2 regions of the Paraherbaspirillum soli genome follow, and region 2 is predicted to be linked to the other one. Evidence: predicted binding sites of a transcription regulator. Region 2 holds the regulator's gene; the other holds the start of a gene.

Region 1 (5,345 bases), on a different contig from region 2:
CCGCCAATTTGTATTGGAAGATCGGCAACCTGCAACAACGCACCGCCGTCAGCGAACAGAGCATCGCCTATGCTGGCCAGGTCCTGCAATTGGTCCGGCTGCAACGCGATGCCGGAGCGGTATCGTCGCTAGAGGTGCTGGAGGCGGAGCGCTCGCTGGCATCGCAGCAGGCGAGCCATACCCAGCTGCTGCAACAATTGACGGAGACGCGTGCCGCGCTGGCGATCCTGTTCGACAGTCCGCCGCAAACGCGCTATCCCGAGCTGCACACGCTATCTGTCGAGTCTTTGCCAACCATCGACGCCGGTCTGCCGTCGCAGTTGCTCAGCCGCCGGCCCGACCTGCATGCGGCCGAACTGCGGCTGCGCAAGATGCTGGCCGACGTCGACGCCACCCGTGCCAGCTACTATCCCGCATTGACCCTGACCGGATCGCTGGGCAGCGCCAGCACGGCGCTGCTGAACCTGCTGCAAAATCCGGTGGCGACGGTGGGAGTCGGTTTGAGCTTCCCGTTTTTGCAATGGAATCAAATGCGCTTGAGCGTCGAAGTATCCCGGCTCGACTATGAAAAGGCGGTAATCGACTTTCGCCAAACCTTTTACAAAGCGCTGAGCGAGGTTGAAATCGCCTTGTCGGCGCGCAGCCAGTTCCAGGTTCAGGCGGGCAAGCTGGCACAGTCGCTGGCTGCGGCAAGCAAGATCGAAGGTCTGTATCAAGAACGCTATCGCGCGGGCGCAGTGCCGCTCAGGGCCTGGCTCGACGCGCAAGAGGCGCAACGCGCCGCCGAGATCGCGCTGGCCGACAACAATTTAAATCTGCTGAACAGCCAGGTCGCGCTATACCAAGCCTTGGGTGGCGACGCCGCCGTCCGGGAGCGGACGGCGCAGCCTTGAGCGGGAGTTTGCTTACTTCAGCGGAAGATCGGAGATGGCATCCCTGAGCTGGGCGGCGCGTCTGGAGTTCAGTTCAAATACGCAAGCCAAGCGCCCTATCTCTAGCGCATTGCCAATTGCACCGCCGCCGAGCGATACGTCGAACGCGCAGTGGGCGTCACGGTAACGCCCAAATTCTTTGTTCGAGGTTTCAAATTTTGCTTTGGCGAGATTGACGTACTTAGTGTCCTCATCCCATTTGGCAAGCGTCCTGCGTACCTTGTTTTCAGCCTTGCTTAACTCGGCAGCGCTGGCGTTGGCTTTTTTTGCGAGGCATTCGCGCATGCCTGCCTGTGAATATGCGCTGCATTCTTCGCGTGCAGCCCGTTCGCTTTGCACCGTCCCTGCCCAGGCATTGCAGCTCGTGATTGCTGCCACTAGCAGGCAAGACAAATACTTGGTTATTGCGTGCATATAGCGGCCTGTCCTTTCTGCACTTCATTGAAACGGATGTGGTTAGCATGGCAATATTTTCGGCGCTGTCTATGAGAAATTTCTTGGGTGTGTGCGGTTCTTTAGATTCTGTTGAGAATGTTTGGGAGTTCGACGTCGTCCTGAAAAAATGAACGCGGCCGGAGGCTTCGGCGTGGCCGTTGTAGTGCCTTCCGGTGTTTCCGTCTGTTGGCTGGGTAGAAGTGTGATTAAATTATTAATTTTTTGAGAGGGCTATACATGGATAGGCGGCAATTTACAGCTTCACTAGCAGGCATGCTGGCTGCGACCGGCGCCATCGGCGCGTTACCGGCTCGGGCCGGCAATCAGGCGGATCCCGGCTACGGCCCGGGGTTGCCGTCTTCAAAGCGTCTGAAAATGGCTTTTGTGTTGTATCCCGACATGACCTTGCTGGATTTGATCGGTCCTCAGCAAACCTTGAATTTTCTGCCCAATGTCGAATCGCACCTGGTGTATGTGGACAAGCGCACCATCGTCACGGACAGCGGCGTGCATATTGTGCCGACCACGACTTATTCGGCCTGCCCGGACGATCTGGATGTGCTGCTGGTGCCCGGCGCCGGCAAGGGGACTATCGGTGCGCTGCAGGATCCGGCACTGATGGCATTCGTGGCCGAGCGCGGGAAAACGGCGCGTTATGTGACGAGCGTCTGCACCGGTTCGCTGATTCTCGGCGCCGCCGGTCTGTTGAACGGGTATCGCGCTAGCTCGCATTGGCTGGTGCGCGACTTGCTGCCGGTATTCGGCGCGACCGCCGTCAATCAACGAGTGGTCCATGACCGTAACCGGGTGACCGGCGGCGGCGTCACCGCGGGCATCGATTTCGGCTTGGCATTGGCAGCCATCTTGCGCGGCGAACAGACGGCAAAAATGGCGCAACTGGCGCTAGAGTACGACCCGGCGCCGCCGTTTGACGCCGGCAGCCCCGAGAAGGCCGGTGAGGAACTGGTTAACTTGGTGCGCAAGAAGGCGGTTTTTGCGCAAGAGCTGCACGATATCTATGGCAACGGCAAGTTGCCGACTTCTCGCTAACTCCGCTCCGACCGCAAGTGCCGATGGTGTGCTCGGGACCCCGCTGTCATCTCAATTGGGTTGCGCCATTGCACCGCAATGGCGCGCTATCTTTATGTCCGCACCGTTCTGGTGCGGTGCAGCATCAATATCCCTGTTGCAGCGCACTGTAAAAATTAACAGAGTGTAAAAAACAGCCTGTACAAGGTTAAATGCCGCTTGGCATGGGTTCTGCTATGGAGTGGTTGAACACGACGGATTTTTCGGTTTTTGCTTCCCCCATCCAACAGGAACTCTCATGAAAAAGCTGGTTCTAGCCGCCGCAATAGCAGCAACTTTCACCGCTGGTTTGGCCCATGCCGAAGAGGCCAAGCCCGCCAACGAAATCAGTTACAACATCGGAGTGGTCAACGATTATCGCTACCGGGGCATTTCGCAAACGCGGTTCGACCCGGCACTGCAAGGCGGCGCGGATTACACCAACAATCCGACCGGTCTTTACGCGGGTACCTGGCTGTCCAACATCAAGTGGATCAAGGATACGGTCGATAGCGCCGGCCTGGATGGCAAAGGCCCGCTGGAGTGGGATATCTATGGCGGCAAGCGCGGCGATTTGCCGGGCGGCTTTACCTATGATGTGGGTGGCCTGTATTACTACTACCCACGCAACAATCTCAGCCTGGTCGCCAGGAACGCCAATACCTTCGAGCTGTACGGCCAGATCGGTTACGGCCCGGCCTATTTCAAATATTCCCACGCAATGACCAATCTGTTCGGCACCGCCAACAGCAAGAACAGCGCTTATTACGACCTGGGCGCCAACATCGATGTCGGCGCCGGGGTGACGCTGGGTTTGCATGCGGGCCATCAGCGCGTCGAAAACCTGAGTTTCGCCAGCTATAACGACTGGAAAGTCGGCGTCACCAAGACCTTTGAGCAAATCGGCGGCGTGACGCTCGGCGCGGCGTGGGTCGGCACCGACGCCAAGAGCGGCGCTTATGTCGCTCCGGATGGCAAGAATCTGGGTAAAAACGGGGTGGTGTTTTCTCTTGCGAAAACTTTCTGATCAGATATGACCCGCGAATTGCAATGAAAACAATTAAGGAGCCAGCATGAAACTGATTACAGCGATCATCAAACCGTTCAAGCTCGACGAGGTGCGCGAAGCCTTGTCGGAAATTGGCGTGCAAGGCATCACCGTGACCGAAGTCAAGGGCTTCGGCCGCCAGAAGGGCCATACCGAGCTGTATCGCGGGGCCGAATATGTGGTCGATTTCCTGCCGAAGACCAAGATCGAAGCGGCGGTGGACGATGCAATCCTGGAGCGGGCGGTTGAGGCGATTGAAACCGCCGCCCGCACCGGCAAAATCGGCGACGGCAAGATCTTTGTCTTTGAGTTGCAGGAAGTGATACGGATTCGTACCGGTGAAACCGGCAAAGATGCCATCTAAGGGGGAGGGTTATATGAACATTAAAAAAATATTCGCCACGCTGTTGGCAGGGGGCACGCTGGCGCTCGCGTTGGGCTTGGCGTTACCGGCGGCGGCTGATGAGGCTGCGCCGGCGGCTAGTGCCGCCGTTGCATCGAATGCGGCATCGGCGAAGGCAGAGGCAACGCCAGCTGCGGCACCGGCAGAGCCGGCTGCCGTGGCGGCACCGGTTGCTGCTCCAGCCGCGGCACCCGCAGCACCGGTGCCGAACAAGGGCGACACCGCCTGGTTATTGATTTCCACTGCCTTCGTGATTCTGATGACCTTGCCCGGCCTCGGCCTGTTTTACGGCGGGCTGGTGCGCAGCAAGAACATGCTGTCGGTGCTGATGCAATGTTTCACCATCTTTTCGCTGGTGCTGGTGCTGTGGGTCATTTACGGCTACAGCATTGCGTTCACTGAGGGCAATGCGTTTTTCGGCGACTTCAGCCGCTTGTTCCTGCGCGGCATGACCCCGGATTCGGTGGCCGCGACGTTCAGCAAGGGCGTGGTGGTGCCGGAGTATGCCTATGTCGTGTTCCAGGGAGCGTTTGCGGCAATTACCTGCGCCTTGATCATCGGCGCCTTCGCCGAGCGCGCCAAGTTCTCCGCGATTTTGGTGTTCGTCGTGCTGTGGTTCACCTTTGCCTATCTGCCGATCGCGCACATGGTCTGGTACTGGCCTGGTCCGGATGGCTTCACCAGCGCTGCAGCTGCAGAGAAACTGACTGCCACCGGCGGCTGGCTGTTCCAGAAAGGCGCGTTGGATTTTGCCGGCGGCACCGTGGTGCATATCAATGCCGCTATCGCCGGCCTGGTGGGTTCTTATGTGATCGGCAAGCGGGTCGGGTTCGGCAAGGAAGCTTTCAAGCCGCATAGCCTGACCTTGACCATGGTCGGCGCTTCGCTGCTGTGGTTTGGCTGGTTCGGCTTCAACGCCGGCTCTGCGCTGGAAGCAAACGGCAGCGCTGCGCTGGCCTTTATCAATACCCTGCTGGCAACTGCCGCTGCGGTCCTGAGCTGGAGCCTGGGCGAGTGGATCGGCAAGGGCAAGCCTTCGATGCTGGGCGGCGCTTCAGGAGCGGTGGCCGGTCTGGTGGCGATTACGCCGGCGGCCGGTTTTGTCGGCCCGATGGGGGCGCTGGCAATGGGCTTGATCGCTGGCTTTGCCTGTCTGTGGGGCGTTACCGGCCTGAAAAAGCTGCTGGGTGCGGACGATGCGCTCGACGTGTTCGGCGTGCATGGCCTGGGCGGGATTCTGGGAGCCTTGCTGACGGGCGTGTTTGCCGCGCCTAGCCTTGGCGGCACGGGTGTCTGGGATTACGTCGCCAACGCGGTGACGCCTGACTATTCGATCAAGGGTCAGGTGCTGATTCAATTGCAAGGCGTGCTGACCACCCTGATCTGGTCGGGCCTGGTATCGCTGATCGCATTCAAGCTGGTCGATATGGTGATGGGCTTGCGGGTGACGGAAGAAGAA
Region 2 (5,345 bases):
TCATGCGCAGGATTTGCCGTCAGCGTCCCCAACGGCCATAGCGACGTCAAATCCCGCGTCCACTATGTGACCCAGGCCAGCGGCGGCCATGGTGCGGCGCGCGAGGTGTGCGATTTGATCATGCGTGCGCAACATACCTATGACGCCACGCTGGCCACTTATCTGCGCACCAATCCGCTGAATAAAAATCCGGCATGAAGAACCTCCGTTCCGCTTATCGCTTTCGCTTCATTCTGCTGCTGGTGCTGGTTACCTTGCTGGCGCTCGGCAGTTTCTGGCTGGTGCAAGTGATGCGCAAGGATACCGAAGACATGCTGCCGCATCAGACGCGGACCGAGCCTGATTATTACGTCGAGAAATTCAACTATGTGCAGATGTCATTGAGCGGCCAGGCGCGCTACAACATCTCGGGCGACCTCCTCACGCACAATCCGGCAGACGATTCATTTGACGTTCAAAAGCCGCTGATCCACAGCCTGGACAAAACCAAGCCGCCAATGAATCTGCGCGCCGAGCGCGCCAAGATCGAGGACAACAACAGCAAGGTGCACTTGTACGGCGACGTCAATGCGGATCGCCCGCGCACACCGCTGGCTGACAATTTTCACCTGAAGTCCGAATACTTGTTGCTGCTGCCTGACGATGACGTGATACAGACCGACAAGCCGGTCGAGATCACGCTGGGGCAATCGATATTGAATGGCACCGGCATGCACTTCAACAACGCCACGCGCGAATTGAAGTTGTCGAGCAAGGTGCGAGGCGTATTTCACCCAGCGCCGCATTAACCGATCGGACTTCGTCAGATGCAACGCGGCCCTATTCTTCACCCAGGATTCAACATGAAACGAATATTTTTTCTGTCCTTACTCGCACTGCAGCTAACGGCAATGCCGGTCGCACATGCGGAAAAGGCGGACTCCGAAAAGCCTGCCAATGTCGACGCCGACCAATTGACTTACGACGACGTCAAGCAGGTCAAGATCTTTACCGGCAACGTGGTCATGACACGCGGCACGCTGCTGATGAAAGCCGACCGCGTGGTGCTGACCACCGACCCATCCGGCTATGAGTTTGCGACCCTGTATGCAAAACCGGGCGGCCTGGCGACCTTCCGCCAGAAGCGCGACGGCGGTCCCGATTTGTGGATCGACGGCCACGCCGAACGGATCGAATACGATGGCAAGACAGAAATCGTCAAACTGTATTCAAAAGCCCAAATGCGGCGTCTTGAAGGCGTCAAGCCGACCGATGAAGTCAACGGCGAATTCATTTCCTATGACAGCCGGGCCGAATACTATTCGGTCAACAATACGGTCAACGGCACCAGCCAGCCCGGCGCCGGACGCATCAAGGTCATCATCCAGCCACGCGACAAGGCGACCCAATGACAGCTGCCAGCACCCTGATCGTCAAAGGCCTGCAAAAAAGTTACGGTGCGCGCCAGGTGGTGCACGACGTCTCGCTCGAAGTGAAGTGCGGTGAAGTGGTTGGCCTGCTGGGTCCTAACGGCGCCGGCAAAACCACTTCGTTTTACATGATCGTCGGATTGGTCCCTTCGGACGGCGGCGAGATCGATCTGGACGGCGTCGACATTTCGCGACTGCCGATTCATCGCCGGGCCGTGCTAGGGCTGTCTTATTTGCCGCAAGAGGCATCGGTATTTCGCAAGCTGACGGTGGAAGACAACATCCGCGCCGTGCTTGAATTGCAGCGGCCGAATGGCAAAGCGCTGAGCAAGGACGAGATCGAGGCCCAGTTGCAAAAATTGCTGCACGAACTGCAGATTGAAAAACTGCGCGAGAGTCCGGCACTGTCGCTCTCGGGCGGTGAACGACGGCGAGTTGAAATTGCCCGGGCACTGGCAACCAATCCGCGCTTCGTGTTGCTGGACGAACCTTTTGCCGGCATCGACCCGATCGCCGTCATCGAAATCCAGCGCATCGTGCGCTTCCTGAAAGAGCGCGGCATCGGCGTCCTGATCACCGATCACAATGTGCGCGAAACACTGGGCATTTGCGATCGCGCCTACATCATCAACCAGGGCAGCGTGCTGGCTAGCGGCAGTCCGGATGACATCATCGCCGACGAGTCGGTACGCCGCGTTTATTTGGGTGAACACTTCCGCATGTAACGGCACAGATGAAACAATCTCTCCAACTCCGCACCTCCCAGCATCTGGCGCTGACGCCTCAGTTGCAACAGTCGATCAGACTGCTGCAACTGTCGACGCTCGAACTGCATCAGGAGCTGGAACAAATCCTGTCGGACAATCCGTTGCTGGAGCGCCTCGACGACCCGCTCGACAACTCGGTGCGGCTGCTGGCGGATGGCGCCATTAGCGGCACCCAATCGACCATGGATGCGCCGACCGGCGACAGCGAAGTAAGCAGCTCGCCGAGCGAAAGCGAGGCTCCCGTCGATGCGCCGGCGGCGGCGGAAAATGGCGACACCGAGTGGAGTTTTGACGACGTCGCGCACAGCTCAAAAACACCGGACGACGAAGACTCGCGGCCTCAACTGGAGGCGCAGGAAACAACACTGCGAGAACACTTGCAGCAGCAAATGCGGGAAACGCTGCATGACCTGCGAGACCGCGCGCTGGTCGAACTGATCATCGATGCGCTTGACGATAACGGCTATCTGGAAGAACCGCTGGAAGAAATCCATGCGCGCTTGCCGTCCGAGCTAGGGATTGAAATCGAAGAGCTATCGATGGCATTGAAGATGGTCCAAAGCTTCGATCCGGCCGGGGTAGGCGCCCGCAGCGCCGCAGAATGCCTGACGCTGCAAATCAGACGTTTTGCCAAAGTGCCGCTTGTAACCCGGCGCCTGGCGCTGATCATTGTGCAAGAACATCTGACGCTTTTCGCCCAGCGCGACTTCAATAAAATCAAGAAAGCGCTCGACTGCGACGACGAGGATTTGCGCGAGGCGCAGGCGGTCATCAAACAATGCAATCCGCATCCAGGTGCTCCGTTTGCAGCCAACGCTTCTGATTATGTGGTGCCGGATGTGATTGTCAGGCGCACAAAAGGCGGCTGGCAAGTGATGTTGAATAATGACGTGATGCCAAGACTGCGCGTCAACGCGCTGTACGCCAATATCCTGAAACAAAGCAAAGGCGAAGGATCGCTGACTTCGCAGCTGCAGGAAGCCAAGTGGCTGATCAAGAATATGCGGCAGCGTTTCGACACGATCTTGCGGGTCGCGCAGGCCATCGTAGAACGCCAGCGGAATTTCTTTTCACATGGCGCGGTCGCCATGAGGCCGCTTGTGTTGCGTGAAATAGCTGATACACTAGGTTTACACGAGAGTACTATTTCTCGTGTAACCACTCAGAAATACATGCTGACACCCCACGGGATGTTCGAACTCAAGTATTTCTTCGGTAGCCACGTCGCTACTGAGGCAGGTGGAGAGGCCTCCTCAACAGCGATACGGGCGCTCATTAAGCAATTGATAGGAGCTGAAGATTCAAAAAATCCTTTCTCTGATAGCAAGATTGCCGAAATGCTCGCGGAACAAGGGATGGTGGTAGCTCGCCGGACCGTCGCAAAATATCGCGAAGCGTTAAAAATCCCGCCAGTAAATTTACGCAAGGCCTTGTAGTTCTCTTTTTGTTTGACTGTTGGACCCCGTTGCTGCGTTCGGACAGAGCGCATCTTATAAGATTGATCTCCCCCAAAAGATTGGTCAGCTAAAGATTAAGCTCATATCGGATCCGGACCTCCAGCAACATCCTTGATAGGAGCGCTGTATGAACTTCACAATCAGTGGGCATCACCTCGAATTAACCCCTGCCATTCGCGAATATGTACAAAGCAAAATGGAGCGCATCAAACGCCACTTCGACCATGTCATCGATATCAGCGTCATTCTGACCGTCGACAAAATCACTGAAAAAGAAAAGCGCCAAAAAGCGGAAATCAATCTGCGCGTAAAAGGAAAAGACCTGCATGCAGAACATATTGCCCAAGATCTTTATGCTGCCATCGATGGGCTGATCGACAAGCTCGATCGCCAGGTGAAGAAATACAAGGACAAGATCCAGGATCACCAACACGATGCAATCAAGCATTTCCCGGAAGAGATTCCCGCCGCCGTGACCTGATCCGGCCGTCAAATGAACCTATAGGCATATGAACTGGAACCGGTTCTAGCCTATAAATGAACAAGGGCGCAGTCAATGCGCCCTTTGTTATTTTGGAACCCGGGCCACCTCGGCCTTGATGCTCGCTGATCAGCGTCTCAAACTATCATTCAGCAATTTATTTAAGTACGCCAAACACTTTGCTGATAATCGCACTTCCCGCACCGATCGGATCGTTGCGAATTGCTTTCTCTTCTTCACCAATCATGGTGTACAAGCCGTCCAGCGCACGTTGCGTGACATAGCCTTCGACAGTCGCTTGCTGCACTGGAACCAGGCCGGTTTTGCTGACTTGCTCCATGGTAGCGTTATATTGCGCCGACAGACCGTTACGATCGGTAATCTTCTTCACCATTGGCAAAAACTTTTCACCCAACTGGCTTGACGTCTTTTGCTTGAAAAAATTGGTCACGGAAGTATCGCCGCCGGTCAGAATATTTTTCGCGTCGCTTATCGACATTGACTTCACTGCGTTCAGCAGCAGCGGTTTGGCTAATGGCACGGCAGACTCGGCAGCATGATTCATCGACACCACCAGCTCATCCAATTGCTGCCCTTTACCTGTCATTCGTAATATGGGCATCGCTTGTTCGAGTATTCTCGGCAAACCGATTTTCACTTTGTCGTTATTCAGGAAGCCGTTTTCGACACCCAATTTGGATACCGCGCTATCAGCCCCTTTTTGTAGCGCCGCTTTCAGACCGCTACTCGCATCCTGATTGCTCAGATCGCTGAGCGAAAAAGCGAATACTGCAGATGCCGATACGGCCAGCATCAACGCCAGTGTGGATAGCCGGAGAATTTTCATACTTGGTCCTTGGTGAGTTTAAATGAACAATAACGATATCTTAGAGATGCCCTTCATCTACCAGGAACAGGCGCCTATGCTCGCGTATCGCGTAACGATCGGTCATGCCGGCGATGTAATCTGCTACCTGGCGCGCCTGCAATTGCGTGCTCTCGGCAATCCCGGCGTCATTCGACGACAGCTGATAATCCGGCGGCAACAAGGTTGGCTCACGCATGAAGCACTCGTACAGATCGACCACGATACGGCGCGCTTTGCTGGTCATGCGGTTCACCAGATAGTGACGATAAAGATTTTCACGCAGGAAGCCTTTGAGCACCGCCGCTTGCTGTGCCATCGCATCGGAAAATGCAATTAACGGCTGCGCGTTGCGCACGTCGTCCA

What was found. Region 2 encodes sigma-54, which starts transcription at its own class of promoters, with help from an activator protein. Its sites were predicted from a motif close to TGGCANGNAANCTGCTTT; they were not measured.
Region 1: ACFPM8_RS13655 (TorF family putative porin) is a predicted target of sigma-54. The motif match lies at 2,617-2,634, and genes of this name have one in related genera.

Annotation. Positions count from the first base shown of each region.
Region 1 covers NZ_JBHSMT010000025.1:69,536-74,880, reverse strand. The annotation lists gene ACFPM8_RS13670 (efflux transporter outer membrane subunit) at 1-893, shown strand, start outside; gene ACFPM8_RS13665 (lysozyme inhibitor LprI family protein) at 906-1,310, opposite strand; gene ACFPM8_RS13660 (DJ-1/PfpI family protein) at 1,641-2,417, shown strand; gene ACFPM8_RS13655 (TorF family putative porin) at 2,695-3,462, shown strand; gene ACFPM8_RS13650 (P-II family nitrogen regulator) at 3,509-3,847, shown strand; gene ACFPM8_RS13645 (ammonium transporter) at 3,861-5,345, shown strand, end outside.
Region 2 covers NZ_JBHSMT010000008.1:157,417-162,761, forward strand. The annotation lists gene ACFPM8_RS03295 (KdsC family phosphatase) at 1-198, shown strand, start outside; gene lptC (LPS export ABC transporter periplasmic protein LptC) at 195-788, shown strand; gene lptA (lipopolysaccharide transport periplasmic protein LptA) at 843-1,391, shown strand; gene lptB (LPS export ABC transporter ATP-binding protein) at 1,388-2,134, shown strand; gene ACFPM8_RS03315 (RNA polymerase factor sigma-54) at 2,143-3,612, shown strand; gene hpf (ribosome hibernation-promoting factor, HPF/YfiA family) at 3,761-4,114, shown strand; gene ACFPM8_RS03325 (DUF4197 domain-containing protein) at 4,272-4,928, opposite strand; gene ACFPM8_RS03330 (deoxyguanosinetriphosphate triphosphohydrolase) at 5,002-5,345, opposite strand, start outside.